Regions from separate parts of the Streptosporangium sp. NPDC050284 genome, predicted to be linked through region 2. Evidence: predicted binding sites of a transcription regulator. Region 2 holds the regulator's gene; the other holds the start of a gene.
The links. Region 2 encodes LexA, which represses DNA repair genes until DNA is damaged. Its sites were predicted from a motif close to TCGAACANNTGTTCGA; they were not measured.
Positions count from the first base shown of each region.

Region 1: recA (recombinase RecA) is a predicted target of LexA. The motif match lies at 1,574-1,589, and genes of this name have one in related genera.

Region 1 is NZ_JBITIZ010000012.1:55,602-62,962, forward strand. It holds gene ACIBH4_RS26550 (VOC family protein) at 18-506, shown strand; gene ACIBH4_RS26555 (DUF3046 domain-containing protein) at 691-885, shown strand; gene ACIBH4_RS26560 (hypothetical protein) at 893-1,168, opposite strand; gene recA (recombinase RecA) at 1,696-2,832, shown strand; gene recX (recombination regulator RecX) at 2,847-3,674, shown strand; gene rny (ribonuclease Y) at 3,960-5,576, shown strand; gene ACIBH4_RS26580 (prolyl oligopeptidase family serine peptidase) at 5,643-7,361, opposite strand, start outside.
Region 2 is NZ_JBITIZ010000020.1:16,549-23,909, forward strand. It holds gene ACIBH4_RS33840 (hypothetical protein) at 1-1,601, opposite strand, end outside; gene leuS (leucine--tRNA ligase) at 2,155-4,623, shown strand; gene lexA (transcriptional repressor LexA) at 5,112-5,822, opposite strand; gene ACIBH4_RS33855 (LysM peptidoglycan-binding domain-containing protein) at 6,662-6,937, shown strand.

The DNA.
Region 1 (7,361 bases), on a different contig from region 2:
TGAGTGGTGAGCTAACGGTGAGCATCGACCATCAGGCCATCGAGGCGACGCGCGAGCGGATCAAGGCGGAGCACCTCAGGGAGCACCGTCCGCCGAGCAGCGCGAGGGGGCTGCACCACTTCGCGCTGATCTCCTCCGACGTCGAGACGACGATCGCGTTCTACCAGGACCTCCTGGAGTTCCCGCTCACGGAGATCTTCGAGAACCGTGACTACCGAGGGTCGAACCACTTCTTCTTCGACATCGGCAACGGCAACCTCCTCGCCTTCTTCGACTTCCCCGGCCTGGACCTCGGCCCCTACAAAGAGGTTCTCGGCGGGCTCCACCACATCGCCATCTCCGTCGATCCCTCCACGTGGGAGCGTTTGCGGGGCAAGCTGGAGGCGGCGGGAGTTCCGCACCAGGTCGAGAGTGGCGCGTCCATCTACTTCGCCGACCCCGATGGCGCCCGCCTGGAGCTGCTCGCGGACCCCCTCGGAGAGATGTACGGCTCCCGCGTGCTCTGACGACTCCGCCTCCTCACCCCCGACCTTGGCCGCCCGCGCTCTCACCGGTGACGGCCCTTCCCCCGTACGTCTCCTGTCCCGGTCCCGTCGGACCTGGACGGGAAACCGGGAGACCGGGTGGTTCGCGGTTCGGCGGCGTCTCGGAACGGGCTCCCGTACCCCGGAGTGGACCCATACTTGGGGTATGCGCCTGTCGGAATTCTGGAAGCGGATGAAGTCACACTTCGGTGACCAGTACGCCGATTCATGGGCCAACGACTACGTCATCGCCGATCTCGGCGGCCGGACCGTGATCCAGGCACTGGCCGACGGCGTGGGGGCGAAGGAGGTCTGGCACGCCGTGTGCGGGGTGACCGACGTCTCGCCCAGGCTCCGCTGAGAGCCGGTCAGGATTCGGGAAGCGGGACGAGGAGCCTCTCCACCACCTCGGCCGCGTGCGCGGGATCGTCGGCGCTCTCCTCACCGTCCGGTGCCCACAGAAACAGCCAGCCGTCCTTGACCGGTGTGGCGAAGACGATCGTCTGCCGGTGACTGTCGGGATGCCACACCCACAGCACGGGGGCGGCGCCGCCGAGGGTGCGGCTCACCATCCCTCGTTGTCGCAGTTCGGCGGCGAGGGAGTCGAGATGGGCTAGGCGTTGCTGTGTGAACGCGTTGGGCACGTTGGGCACCTCGGGTCGTTTCCCCTCAGGATCACCCCAGGTCAGCCCGGTTACAACAGGCTCAAGGTAATTCTTGGAAATGTCGCCTTTCGGATGGGTGCCGTGCCCTGCGGGGCGGTTCTCCCGCTGCCGGTGCCCACGACACCTGGCACCACACGCCTCGTCGGCGGCCCCGCCGCCCGTGCCTGGTTGCGCCAACTTGTGGCGTTCTGCGTCAGTTACCGGCTGTTCATGTATTTTCGCATCCATTCGTGCCCGATGGTGCCTGTCGCGCCTGGCGTCGCGCACACCTCACAGGCGGCTCCGCCGTCCGCGCCCGCTCGTGTCCGTTCGTGCCCGGTCATGCGCGGGTGACCTCCGCGGTGGTTCGCGACTCCCGCAACCCATGGTGCCAACGGGCGGCGATCGAACAGTCGTTCGGCTATATTGAACAGGCCACCACTCCTGGCGTGCCCTCCCGAAATTGTCGGCGGCACCCCGTAGCTTTCTGGCAACCGATCCAACCCGCGACCCTTCAGGGGGCTCCCATGGCAGCTAACGACCGCGAGAAGGCGCTTGAGACCGCACTCGCTCAGATCGAGCGTCAGTTCGGCAAGGGCTCGATCATGCGCCTGGGCGACGAGACCCGGGCTCCCATCGAGGTGATTCCCACCGGCTCCATCGCACTCGACGTGGCCCTCGGCATCGGCGGTTTCCCGCGCGGCCGCATCGTCGAGGTCTACGGTCCCGAATCCTCGGGCAAGACCACGGTCGCCCTGCACGCGGTGGCCAACGCCCAGCGCGGCGGCGGCATCGCCGCGTTCATCGACGCCGAGCACGCGCTCGACCCGGAGTACGCCCAGAAGCTGGGCGTCGACACCGACGCGCTGCTCGTCTCCCAGCCCGACACCGGTGAGCAGGCGCTGGAGATCGCCGACATGCTGATCCGGTCCGGCGCCGTCGACCTGCTGGTCATCGACTCGGTCGCCGCACTGGTGCCCAAGGCCGAGATCGAGGGTGAGATGGGTGACAGCCACGTCGGTCTCCAGGCCCGCCTGATGTCCCAGGCGCTGCGCAAGGTCGCCGGTGCGCTCAACAACACCGGCACCACCGCGATCTTCATCAACCAGCTCCGCGAGAAGATCGGCGTGATGTTCGGTTCGCCCGAGACCACGACCGGTGGAAAGGCGCTGAAGTTCTACGCCTCGGTCCGTCTCGACATCCGCCGCATCGAGACGCTGAAGGACGGCACGGAGGCGGTCGGCAACCGCACCAGGGTGAAGGTCGTCAAGAACAAGATGGCCCCGCCCTTCCGGGTGGCCGACTTCGACATCCTCTACGGCGTCGGCATCTCCCGCGAGGGTGGCTTGATCGACATGGGCGTCGAGCACGGTTTCGTCCGCAAGTCCGGCGCCTGGTACACCTACGAGGGTGACCAGCTCGGCCAGGGCAAGGAGAACGCGCGAAACTTCCTCAAGAGCCACCCGGACATGGCGAACGAGATCGAGAAGAAGATCAAGGAGAAGCTGGGCGTCGGCCCGCGCCTTGACAGCCCGGCCGCCCCGCCGCCCGCCCCTGCGGCTTCGGCCCCGGCCGCCGCGTCCGGTCGTGCGTCCGGTGCCGCGGCTTCCGCCGCGTCCGGTCGCGGTTCCAAGGCCGCCACTCCCAAGCCGGGTGACGCCTGAGTCCGGGCTGATCGATGACGACTGGACCTGACTCCGGTCCGGCCGACGAGGCCGGGCCGAGGGACTGGGGTGCCTGGCCCGACGAACCTCGGGCGGCCTCACCGAGGGGGCGTGGGCGCGACTTCGGCTCGTCCGCTTCCGAGGAAGGGTTCCGCGAGGAGACCGCGGAACCCGCGGGCGACGCACCCCGAGGCCGGAGGAAACGTGCCTCCCGGCGTGGCGGGCGGCGCTCAGAGAGGGCTACCCCGGGCTTCCTTCCCAAGGAACCCGACGGACCAGACGGGTCCGACGGATCGGCCGAGTGGGCTGGGAAGAGCCGGAAGTCCGAGGCCGACCCGCAGGCGGTGGCGCGAGGCATCTGTCTGCGGCTGCTGACCATGGCGCCGCGCACCCGAGCCCAGCTCGCGGAGGCGCTGCGCAAGCGTGAGGTGCCCCAGGAGGCGGCGGACGCCGTGCTGGACCGCTTCTCCGAGGTCGGGCTCATTGACGACGAGGCGTTCGCCGCGGCATGGGTGAGTTCGCGCCACGCCGGGCGGGGCCTCGCCAGAAAGGCCCTCGCCTCGGAGCTCCGCCACCGCGGGGTGGAAGAGGAGACCGTGAAGGAGGCGGTGGATCGGCTCGATCCCGAGGAGGAGGCGGAGACCGCCCGTCGCCTCGTTCGGCGCAAGCTCTCCTCGACCCGAAGCCTGGAGCCCGCGGTCAGGACTCGCAGGCTGGCCGGCATGCTTGCCCGGAAGGGATACGGTCCCGGCCTGGCGTTTCGTGTCATCCGCGAAGTTCTGGAGGACGAGGGCGCGGAAACATCATCATTCGCGGATGATTCGGGCTATCCGCTCGACTAGTTCGAAGCAGCTTGACAGCGGGTCTTTGCTTGCTCGTTACCTCTCTGACGCTTAATCTCAACAGCAGTGAGGAGTTACTCCGCGCAGTGCGGATTGTCATAGCGGTGTAGTACGGGCAAACAGGCTTGGCGGATGAGGACGGAACGAAGGACCGGCGGGAAGAGCCGGTAGGTGATCCCCTCTGGGTTCACTTCTGTCCCGACAGCGCCCCTCCTGGACTTTCCGTGCCGTGCGTGTGACCCCTCGTGTGCCTGATATTTGCGACGCGAGGAAGGTGAGGCGCGCATGGATCCGGTCATGGTCGTCATGTTGGTAGTGACGGTTGTGGCTCTCGCCGTGATGACAGCCGTGCTGGTCGTGTTGCTGCGTCGTATCGGTGGAGCCGGGCCCGTGCAGAAGGGGCCCACCCCCGAGCAGGAGGCCGAGGCCGAGGCCCACCTGGAGGAGGCCAGACGCGAGGCTGCCGACATTCGGGCGAGAGCCAGAGATGACGCCGGAGAGCTCCTGCGCAAGTCGGAGACGGCGGTCGAGGCGGCGGCGGAGATGCGCAAGGAGGCCGAGGCCGAGGGCAAGATCCTGAAGTACGAGCTCAAGGAGCTCCGGTCCGACCTCGAACGCAGGGAGAACCGGCTCGCCGAGCGGGAGCAGCGTCTCGACGAGGAAGCCAGGCGCCAGACCGACCGGGCCCGCAAGCTCGCCGAGACGGAGACCGAGCTGGCCGACCGCCGTGAGGATCTCGAACGGGTCGCCGAGGAGCGTAAGATCATCCTGGAGCGGGTGTCCGGACTCACCAGCGACCAGGCCAAGGCCGAGTTGGTCCGAGAGATCGAGAACCAGGCCAAGCGCGAGGCCGCGCTGATCATCAGGGAGATCGAGAGCGAGGCCCGCAAGGAGGGTGAGAAGCGCGCCACCAAGATCGTCACATTGGCGGTCCAGCGAGTGGCCACCGAGCAGACCGCCGAGTCCGTGGTGAGCGTTCTGCACCTGCCGGGCGATGAGATGAAGGGGCGCATCATCGGCCGTGAGGGCCGCAACATCCGCGCCTTCGAGTCGACCACCGGCGTCAACCTGATCATCGACGACACACCGGAAGCCGTGTTGCTGTCGTGCTTCGACCCGGTCCGCAGGGAGACCGCGCGGCTGACCCTGGAGAAACTCGTCCTCGACGGACGCATCCATCCGCAGCGCATCGAGGAAGCCCACGAGCGTAGCAAGGCGGAGGTCCAGGAGTTGTGCGTGCGCGCGGGTGAGGACGCCCTGGTGGAGCTCGGCATCACCGATATGCATCCCGAGCTGGTCACCCTTCTCGGTCAGCTCCGTTACCGCACCTCCTACGGCCAGAACGTGCTCGGTCACCTCATCGAGTCCGCCCACATCGCCGGGATCATGGCGGCCGAGCTGAGGCTCGACACGACGCTGCTCAAGCGCTGCACACTCCTGCACGACATCGGCAAGGCGCTCACCCATGAAGTCGAGGGCAGCCACGCGCTCATCGGCGCCGAGATCGCCAGACGCTACGGCGAGCACGAGGACGTCGTCCACGCCATCGAGGCCCATCACAACGAGGTCGAGGTCAAGACGGTCGAGGCCGTCCTCACCCAGGCCGCCGACGCGATCAGCGGCGGCCGCCCCGGAGCCCGCCGCGAGTCGCTGGAGGCCTACGTCAAGCGGCTGGAGCGGCTTGAGGAGATCGCCACCTCCTACGAGGGCGTCGAGAAGGTCTTCGCCATGCAGGCGGGGCGGGAGATCAGGGTGATGGTGAAGCCCGACGCGGTCGACGACATCCAGGCCCAGGTGATCGCCCGAGATGTCGCCAAACAGGTCGAGGAGGAGCTCACCTACCCCGGCCAGATCCGCATCACTGTCGTCCGCGAATCGCGGGCCACCGAGTTCGCCCGCTGACCCCGCCGAACCGTCGCCCCCGCCGAACCGCTGAAAACCCGTTGAGCCGCTGACCCCGCCGACCGGTCAGGAGTGAAAGATCTGCTGATAGAAGGCGAGCTCGGTGGCGAGGGCCGCACTACGGGTCTCGGCGCGGCGGAACCCGTGGGCCTCGCCCTCGAACGTGAGGTAGGTGCAGGGGACGCCGCGTTCGGTGAGAGCGTCGACGAAGGCCTGAGACTGCGCCGGAGGGACCACCGGGTCGGACAGACCCTGCAGGAGCAGCATGGGACAGCTCACCCCCGCCACCTGGCCGACAGGCTCGCGTGAGGCGTACAGGGCGGGATCCTCCGGGCCGATCAGCCACTCGACGTAGCGTGACTCGAAGTCGTGGGTGGTCGCGCTGAAGTTGGCGAGCCCGCTCACGCCGTAGTAGGAGACACCCCCGGCGAACGCGTCGGACGCGCAGCAGGCCGCCATGACCGTCCACCCGCCCGCGCTGCCGCCCCGGATCGCGATCCGCGCCGGGTCGCCCAGACCTTCCGCGGCCAGCCACTCGGCCGCGGCGATCGAGTCTTCGACGTCGACCACGCCCCACTGGCCGTGCAGCCGCTCGCGATAGACGCGGCCGTAGCCGGTGGAACCGCCGTAGTTGACGTCGAGCACACCGATGCCCCTGCTGGTGAAGAACGCCTTCTCCAGGTCGAGTGCGCCAACACTGTGCCCGGTCGGCCCGCCGTGCACGAACACGACGTACGGCGCGGGGCCCTCGCCACGCGCCTCGGGGTTGGACGGAGGGTAGAGGAACGCGTGCACCTCGCGCCCGAACCGGGTCTCGAACTCCACGGGCCTGGCGAGTGGCAGGTAACCGGCGTCGGGCAGCTCGTTGACGTCCCTGCGGAGCTCCTCCACCCGCTCGGTCACGGTGTCGACCCGGATGATGGACCGGGGTAGCGCGGGGCCGTACCCGATTCCGACCAGGGCGTGCCCGTCGGTGGCGAGCACCGCGTCCCAGCCCTCGTAGGGCACGTCCAGGTCGCTCAGCACACCGCTGTCCGGGTCGAAGACCCCCAGACGCAGGTTGCCCCGCCCATGCAGGACCGCGAGGCTACCGTCGGCCATCGGTGCGTACGGCACCGCGCCGAGCTGCCACAGCGGCCCCGCGAACTCCTCCTCCGCCGGGTAGAGCGCCCTTGGCGCGGTGCCGTATATCCCGACCAGGTAGAGGTTCCACCAGCCCGACCAGTCGGAGATCAAATAGAGGCTCTGCTCGTCACGCCACTGCGGGGCGAGCACCGACTCGGAGACGCCGCCCCTGACCTTCCAGGAGGTGCCGTCGGCGAGCCGGGAGACCCACAACTCGGTGCCGTTCCACGGCATCCGGGGGTGGTCCCAGCAGACGAAGGCGAGGTGCTCACCGTCGGGGGAGAGGGTGGGGAAGGCGTAGAAGTCGTGGCCGCTGACCCGCTCGCGCGGCGCGTCCTCGCCGGACAACGGGATGGACACGATCGACCGGCTCACCCGGCCGTCGTCGTGGCGCTCCCTGACACACCAGATCTGCCCGTCGTGGACGACCAGGTCCGCGTAGCGCGGGCCGGCCGGCTCCTCGGGCTCCGGAGTGAGGGGCCTGGGCTCACCGTCGGCGGACAGTAGGTAGAGGCGCTGGTCGACGAAGTTGGTGAACACCACGCCCTCGCCGGGCACCACCGCGTACGACCGCCCGCCGTACTCGTGGACCCTGGTCCTGGCGCTCCACGGCGCGCTCAGCAGCTCGCGCTGGGCTCCGTCGGCGCTGCGGTGCATGAT
Region 2 (7,361 bases):
TGACCCGCGGTGACGAACGGCTTGTTCGGGTCGGACGGGTCGCGGCTCAGGTGATGACCAGGCTGGCCAGGGTGGTTCACCTGACCAGGCTGAGGCTGACCCTGCTGGGGGCCGCCCTGTCGAGGGTCGGCTCCGGGGTGAACAGGGGGTGCTCCCAGAGCCGAGGACGCGTTGGGAGCCTCCGCGTTCGCCGCGGCCAGGGCCCACATGGCGGGGTTGTCGGGCACGCCGTAACCGCGCCGGGCGTTTTCGCCGCCGGAGTCGCCGCCGTTCTGGACACCGTTCGGGTGGCCGCCATCGGGTGAGGTGCCGCCGAAGGGGGTGGCGCCGGGGTGGGAACCCTGAGCGGTGCCGGGTAGGGCGCCGCCGGAGCGAGCGGCCGGAGCGTCACCGTTCGCCCAAGCGGGGGAGAACGTCGAGGTGGGGGCCTCGGCGAACCCCGCGTTTCCCGGGGAGGCCGGGGGCCAGGTGTCACCGCCCGCCGGAGAGGCGGGCGGCCAGGGGGCGTTCTCCGCCTGCGCCGGCGGCCACGCGTTGTTCTCCGCCGAGGGGCGACCGGAGGGCTCGTGCCCCGGTGCGGTGGCCTGCCACGTCTCCCCCGCCGCGCCGGAGCCCTGCCGCTGGGCGTTCCCCTGCGGGCCGGTCGCCTGTGCCCAGCTGTCGGCCTGCGGGTTTTGTGTGCGGCCGTCGCTGTGGGGTGGGGTGGGGGGCCAGGTGTCGTTGGGGGTGCCTGCTTGGGGCCAGCCGCCGGAGGAGTCTGCCGGGGGAGTCTGGCGTTGGTCGCCGTTGTGGGACTGGGGGGAGGTGGGCTGCGGCCATCCGTTGCCGTTCCCGGGTGGGGTCTGGTGCGGGTTGTCGGTGCCCTGCGGGCCCGATGCCTGCGTCCAGCTGTCGGCCTGTGAACCGGATCCCTGCGCCCAGCCGTCGTTGTTCTGCGGGGCTGACGCCTGTGCCCAGCTGTCGGCCTGCGAACCGGATCCTTGCTCCCAGCCGTCTGCTTGAGAGCCGGAACCCTGGGGTCGGCTGTCGGTCTGGGGAGCCGAGGCCTGTGCCCAGCCGTCTGCTTGCGGGCTGGTCGCCCGTGCCCAGCTGTCGGCCTGTGAACCGGATCCCTGCGCCCAGCCGTCGTTGTTCTGCGGGGCTGACGCCTGTGCCCAGCCGTCAGCCTGAGGTGTGGTCGCCTGTGCCCAGCCGTCGTTGTTCTGCGGGGCCGACGCCTGCGCCCATCCGTCGTTGCGCGGGCTGAAGGCATCCGGCCAGCTGCTGACCTGAGGGGTGGTCGCCTGTGCCCAGCCGTCGTTCTGCGGGGCTGAGGCTTGCGCCCAGCTGTCTGCCTGCGGGCTCTGCGGGCGACCGTCGCTCTGGGGCGGGGTGTTCTGGGACCGGCCGCCGCCGGGGATGTCGGCCTGAGGGGTGGAGGCGCGCTGTCCTCCGCCGGGTGAGGTCTGCCAGGAGGAGCCGTTGCCGCTTTGTTGTTCATCTTGCGGGAGGGGCAGCCGGGGTCCGGTGCCAAGCGAATCGTTCGACCACGAGGGCGACGGCTCGGCAGCCTCCGGCCATGCCGAAGGCAGGTGGGACTGGCTGGACTGCTCCGAGGCCATGCTTTCCTTACCTCCCGCGCGGGTGCCCGAATTAGGCGTATTGGGCATGGTCTCACGTGAGACGGGGGGGTTCGCAGGGAAACTGGAGAACGCTCCCCTGAACTGGAGTCCGGTGGGATCGGTCGGTGGATCCTGCATGGGCAGGCCGACCTCCATCGGATCCGGGCCCTGCCCCGGCTCTGCTGAATGTGCCACGGTTAGAAGAGTAAACGCGAGAGACATACGAGGTCACAACAGGCGTATAGCCATCGGGTCTCGTTGCCCCGGGGAGAACGGGAGCCTCCATTCTGCTGACCTGGCCGGATCCTGTCTCCTGTTTGCCGTGATCGGCCCTGTTTTCGCTGGCCACGAATACGCCTTGCGGGCTGCGATAGTCTTGCCCTATGCGTGCCGCGACCCTGCTTATCGGGCCGCATCGGCCTTCCCGTCCCTGAGCGCCCTGCCGATGCGGCTGCCCTCCGCGTGAGCGGGGGGTTTTTGCATTGGGCCGGACGGGTCAGACCATCCACGCAGGCATACCCCGAGGAAGATCGACGTGAGCGAGCGAGCCGACATGCAGAGCGACGAGCAGCACTATGACCCGCAGGCCCTGCAGGTCAAGTGGCAGCGCAGGTGGGAGGAACTGGATCCCTTCCGGGCCTCCGACGACCCCGCCGACCCGCGCGAGCGGCGCTACATGCTCGACATGTTCTCCTATCCCTCGGGCGACCTGCACATGGGGCACGCCGAGGTGTTCGCCCTGGGCGACGTCATCTCCCGCTACTGGGTCCAGCGCGGCTACAACGTGCTGCACCCCGTCGGCTGGGACTCCTTCGGCCTGCCCGCCGAGAACGCCGCGATCAAGCACAACGCGCACCCGGCGGAGTGGACCTACGCCAACATCGAGACCCAGGCCAACTCCTACAGGCGCTACGCGATCTCCTTCGACTGGTCCCGCCGTCTGCACACCAGCGACACCTCGTACTACAAATGGACCCAGTGGCTCTTCAACCGCTTCTTCGAGCGTGGTCTGGCCTACCGCAAGGGCGGCCTGGTCAACTGGTGCCCGAACGACCAGACCGTGCTCGCCAACGAGCAGGTCAAGGACGGCAGGTGCGAACGCTGTGGCGCCGAGATCGTCCGTCGCGAGCTGACCCAGTGGTATTTCAAGATCACTGATTACGCCGACCGGCTGCTGGACGACATGTCCCTGCTGGAAGGCGGCTGGTCCGAGCGTGTGCTGACGATGCAGCGCAACTGGATCGGCCGCTCCGAGGGTGCCGACGTCGACTTCGTGATCGAGGGCCGGGACGAGCCGGTCACCGTCTACACCACCCGTCCCGACACCCTGTACGGCGCCACCTTCTTCGTGGTCGCCCCGGACGCGCCGCTGGCCGAGGAGATCGTCACCGACGACCGGCGCGAGGCATTCGAGGCATACCGGGGCGAGGTGTCCAAGCTGTCCGACATCGACCGGCTGTCCACCGAGAAGGAGAAGACCGGCGTCTTCCTGGGCCGGCACGCGATCAACCCGGTCAACGGTGAGCGCATGCCGGTCTGGGCGGCCGACTACGTGCTGTCCGACTACGGCCACGGCGCCATCATGGCCGTGCCCGCCCACGACCAGCGCGACCTGGACTTCGCCCGTACCTTCGACCTGCCGGTACGGGTGGTCGTGCACACCGGCCTGGCCGATCCCGGCGAGACCGGTGTCGCCACCACCGGTGACGGCGCGATGGTCAACTCCGGCCCGCTGGACGGCCTGGCCAAGGCCGAGGCGATCCGGAAGATCATCGAGGTGCTGAGCGAGCGGGGCACCGGTCACTTCACGGTCAACTTCCGGCTGCGTGACTGGTTGCTGTCCCGCCAGCGCTTCTGGGGCTGCCCGATCCCGATCATCCACTGCGCCGACTGCGGCGAGGTCCCCGTCCCCGACGACCAGCTGCCCGTCACGCTGCCCGACATGCGTGGCGAGGCCCTGGCGCCCAAGGGCATCTCTCCGCTCGCCTCGGCCGAAGACTGGGTCAACGTCTCCTGCCCCAAGTGCGGCGGCCCGGCGAAGCGCGACACCGACACGATGGACACCTTCGTCGACTCCTCGTGGTACTTCCTGCGCTACGTCGACCCGGCCTACGACGAGGGGCCGTTCGACGTCGAGCGCGTGCGCAGGTGGGGTCCGATCGACCAGTACATCGGCGGCGTCGAGCACGCCGTGCTGCACCTGCTGTACGCCAGGTTCTTCACCAAGGTCCTGCACGACATGGGAATGATCGACTTCGTCGAGCCCTTCACCCGCCTGCTGAACCAGGGGCAGGTCATCAACCAGGGCAAGGCGATGTCCAAGTCGCTGGGCAACGGCGTCGACCTGGGCCAGCAGATCGACGCCCACGGTGTCGACGCGGTCAGGCTGACCGTCGTCTTCGCCGGACCGCCCGAGGACGACATCGACTGGTCCGACGTCTCCCCGGCGGCCTCGCAGAAGTTCCTCGCCCGCGCGTTCCGCGTCATGGCCGAAGCCGGCGCGGCCTCCGCGCCCGGCGTCGACGTCACCGCGGGAGACCTGAACCTGCGCAAGGTCGTCCACCACACCATCGACGAGGTCACCAAGCTGGTCGAGTCCCACCGCTTCAACGTCGCGGTGGCCCGCATGATGGAGCTGACGAGCGCAGCACGCAAGGCCATCGACTCCGGCCCCGGTGCCGCCGACCCGGCGGTCAGGGAGGCCGCCGAGACCCTAGCGGTCATGCTGTCCCTGGTCGCGCCGTACGCGGCGGAGGAGGGCTGGGAGCGGCTGGGACACGCCGCCTCGGTCGCCACCGCGGGCTGGCCGGTGGCCGACCCGGCGCTGCTGGTCCAGGAGTCGGTCACCTGCGTCGTCCAGGTCGCGGGCAAGGTGCGCGACCGGCTGGAGGTCTCCCCGGAGATCTCCGAGGCGGACCTGGAGTCGCTGGCCCTGCGGTCGGAGAAGGTTCAGCCCTTCCTCTCCGGCACGCCGCGCAAGGTGATCGTCCGCGCACCCAAGCTGGTCAACATCGTGCCGTAGTCGTCCCGCGTGCTCTCGGGCCGCTGACGACGGACGGCTGAGTGACTGTCATGGCCGCGGCCGTCCCGCGTGCTCACGGGGTCGCTACGAACTCGGGGTGCCTTTGCGAGGGCATCCCGGGGGGCGCGCGTCAGCTCGGCCGGTGTGTCCCCGTGACCACTTCAGGGGAGAATCCGCACCGCTTCAAGCGGCGGGCCTCCATCTCGGCCTCGCCGGGTGGGTTCCCGTGCCCGCCGACGAGAGAGCTTCCCGGGGATGTCCCATCACCTGAGAACGCCGGATGGGGCTCGACATATGATGTCGAGCCCCATCCGGCATGTCGTTCTATGGCGTGTCGCACAGAAAGCTGGAGGCGCGTGATGCTGAGCTCGCGTGGCCACGGTGTGGCTCGGTCCGGACCCGCGTGCCGTGCGACGTTCTCGAGCGGCGATGCCTCCACGGGCCGGAGCCTGTGGAGAGCGCTGAGGAGCCTGCGTGGGACGCTCGCGTCAGAGCTTGCGGAGGACCGCGACGACCTTGCCGAGCACGGTGGCCTCGTCGCCGGGGATCGGGTCGTAGTTGGGGTTGTGCGGGACCAGCCAGACGTGGCCGTCTCTGCGCTTGAAGGTCTTGACCGTGGCTTCGCCGTCGATCATCGCGGCGACCACGTCGCCGTTGTCGGCGACCGGCTGCTGGCGCACGACCACCCAGTCACCGTTGGCGATGGCGGCCTCGATCATCGAGTCGCCGGTCACCTGGAGGAGGAAGAGCGTGCCCTCACCGACAAGCTGCCTGGGCAGGGCGAAGACGTCTTCGATGCTCTCCTCGGCGAGGATGGGGCCACCGGCGGCGATCTGACCGACGAGGGGCACATAGGCGGCGGTCGGACGGCTGACCGGAGTCTCGTCCTCACCGGAGTCGGGATCAACCCACAGCACGGGCTCGCCGGGAAGGCGTACCTCCAAGGCACGGGGGCGGTGCGGATCACGCCGCAGGTAGCCCTTGCGCTGCAAAGCCGTCAACTGGTGCGACACGCTGGAGGTGCTGGTGAGCTGCACCGCTTCGCCGATCTCCCGCATGGACGGCGGATAGCCGCGCTGCTGCACGGAATCACGGATCACCTCAAGGATCTTCCGCTGCCTGGGGGTGAGGCCAAGGGAGTCACGCCTTCGCACCGCCAGATCGCTGGCGGCCGAACCGTTCTCGTTGTGCTGGCTCATACGAACTCCTCGCCTCCCGGTCTGTATTTAACACGTCGCACACAGCGACCATACCTCGGCCGAAGATCATACTCAAACAATTGTTCGAATGTCCTCGAAATCGGCGACGCCGTGGTGTACAACATCGTACGGGAGTTCGATCGACATCGTGTTCGATTCACCGATCTTTCTTCGACATGTGTTCGGCCAGGTCGAGGGGATGGGGGGCCACCGTGAAACCGACCGCGACGACACCACGATCCAGGATCGCGCCGAGGTCCCGGGCGGCGCAGCGATCACCGGGGGCGCCGCACCTGCGGCTCGTGCCGCCCCCGAGGCCGGAGCCCGGTTCCGCGCCGGAGTCCGGGCGGAGGTCCGAGGCGAAGCAGGGGTGGGAGGCCGCCTGGGACTCGGTGCCGGGGGCGCGCCTCGGCCGCGAGCCGGGGCGAAGGTCCGGCAGGGAGCCCGAGCGGGCCTTCGAGCGTGAGCCCGGGCGGGGATCCGGCCGTGAGGCGGCGCGAGGGTCCGGCCGTGAGGCGAGGCGGGAATCCGGGCGAAAGCGGGGGCGTGCCTCGCGTGAGCCTGAGCGAAAGCCCGGCGGGGCCTCCGGGCGTGAGCCTGGGCGGAGTCCTGGCCGCGAGGCGAGGCGGTCGCTCGGGCGTGAGCGGGGGTGGAGCCCCGGCCGTGAGCGAGGACGGTGGTCCGGGCGTGATCCGGAGCGGGGAGCCGGACGCGGGGCCGGGCCGAGGAGGGCGCCGCGACCGGCGACGGCATCCTCGGTGGGCGCACGCCGGCCGGGTGCCGGCCGGAAGGGGGCGACCCGGCGGCCCCTTCGGCTCACCCGCCGTGGAAGGATCGTCGTGGTGGTGTTGCTCGCACTGTTCAGCCTGGCGGTGCTCTGGGTCGGCGGGCGCATCGACATGGTCGCGGCGGACGAGTGGGCGGGCCTTGAGGGGCTGCCGCGGATCACGGTGCACGCGGACGACACGCTGTGGGAGATCGCGGACGCGCTGACGAAGGAGGCGGACACCGGCTCGACGGTGCGTCGCATCATGGACCTCAACGGGCTGTCCGGCTCGGAGGTCCGGCCGGGGGCCCGGCTCTATCTCCCCGAGGGCCTCGTCTCCGTGAGATGAGGCCGGTCCGAGCTCCGGCGATCGGGCCGGGGCTCGTGCGACCGCTACGGCGCCCGGTCGAGCTCCGTCGGGACGGTCGGCGAGAGGGGTGGGCCTCGTTTCAGCGGGATGGGGTCGGTCGGCGGCGCGGATGGGGCGAGGGGTGTAGAGGGGGTGCGAGGGTCTCGTCTGACGGGTCGCCTGGGACGACTGTGAGGGAAGAGGCGCCCGGGGTGAGATGGGTCTTGCGCGGGTGGCGACACGCCGGGACGTGAGGGCTGATCAGCGACTTCGTGCCGCAAGGTCGTTTCAACTTGCGTTCATGGTCGAGCACTTCTACGGTTGGACCACAACATCTAGTGGCTGCATCGCAACACTTCACCACAGCTTGTGTTTCCATTACCGCATCTCGACTATTCAAGATGTGTGCGCGGGCGTCTGGCCG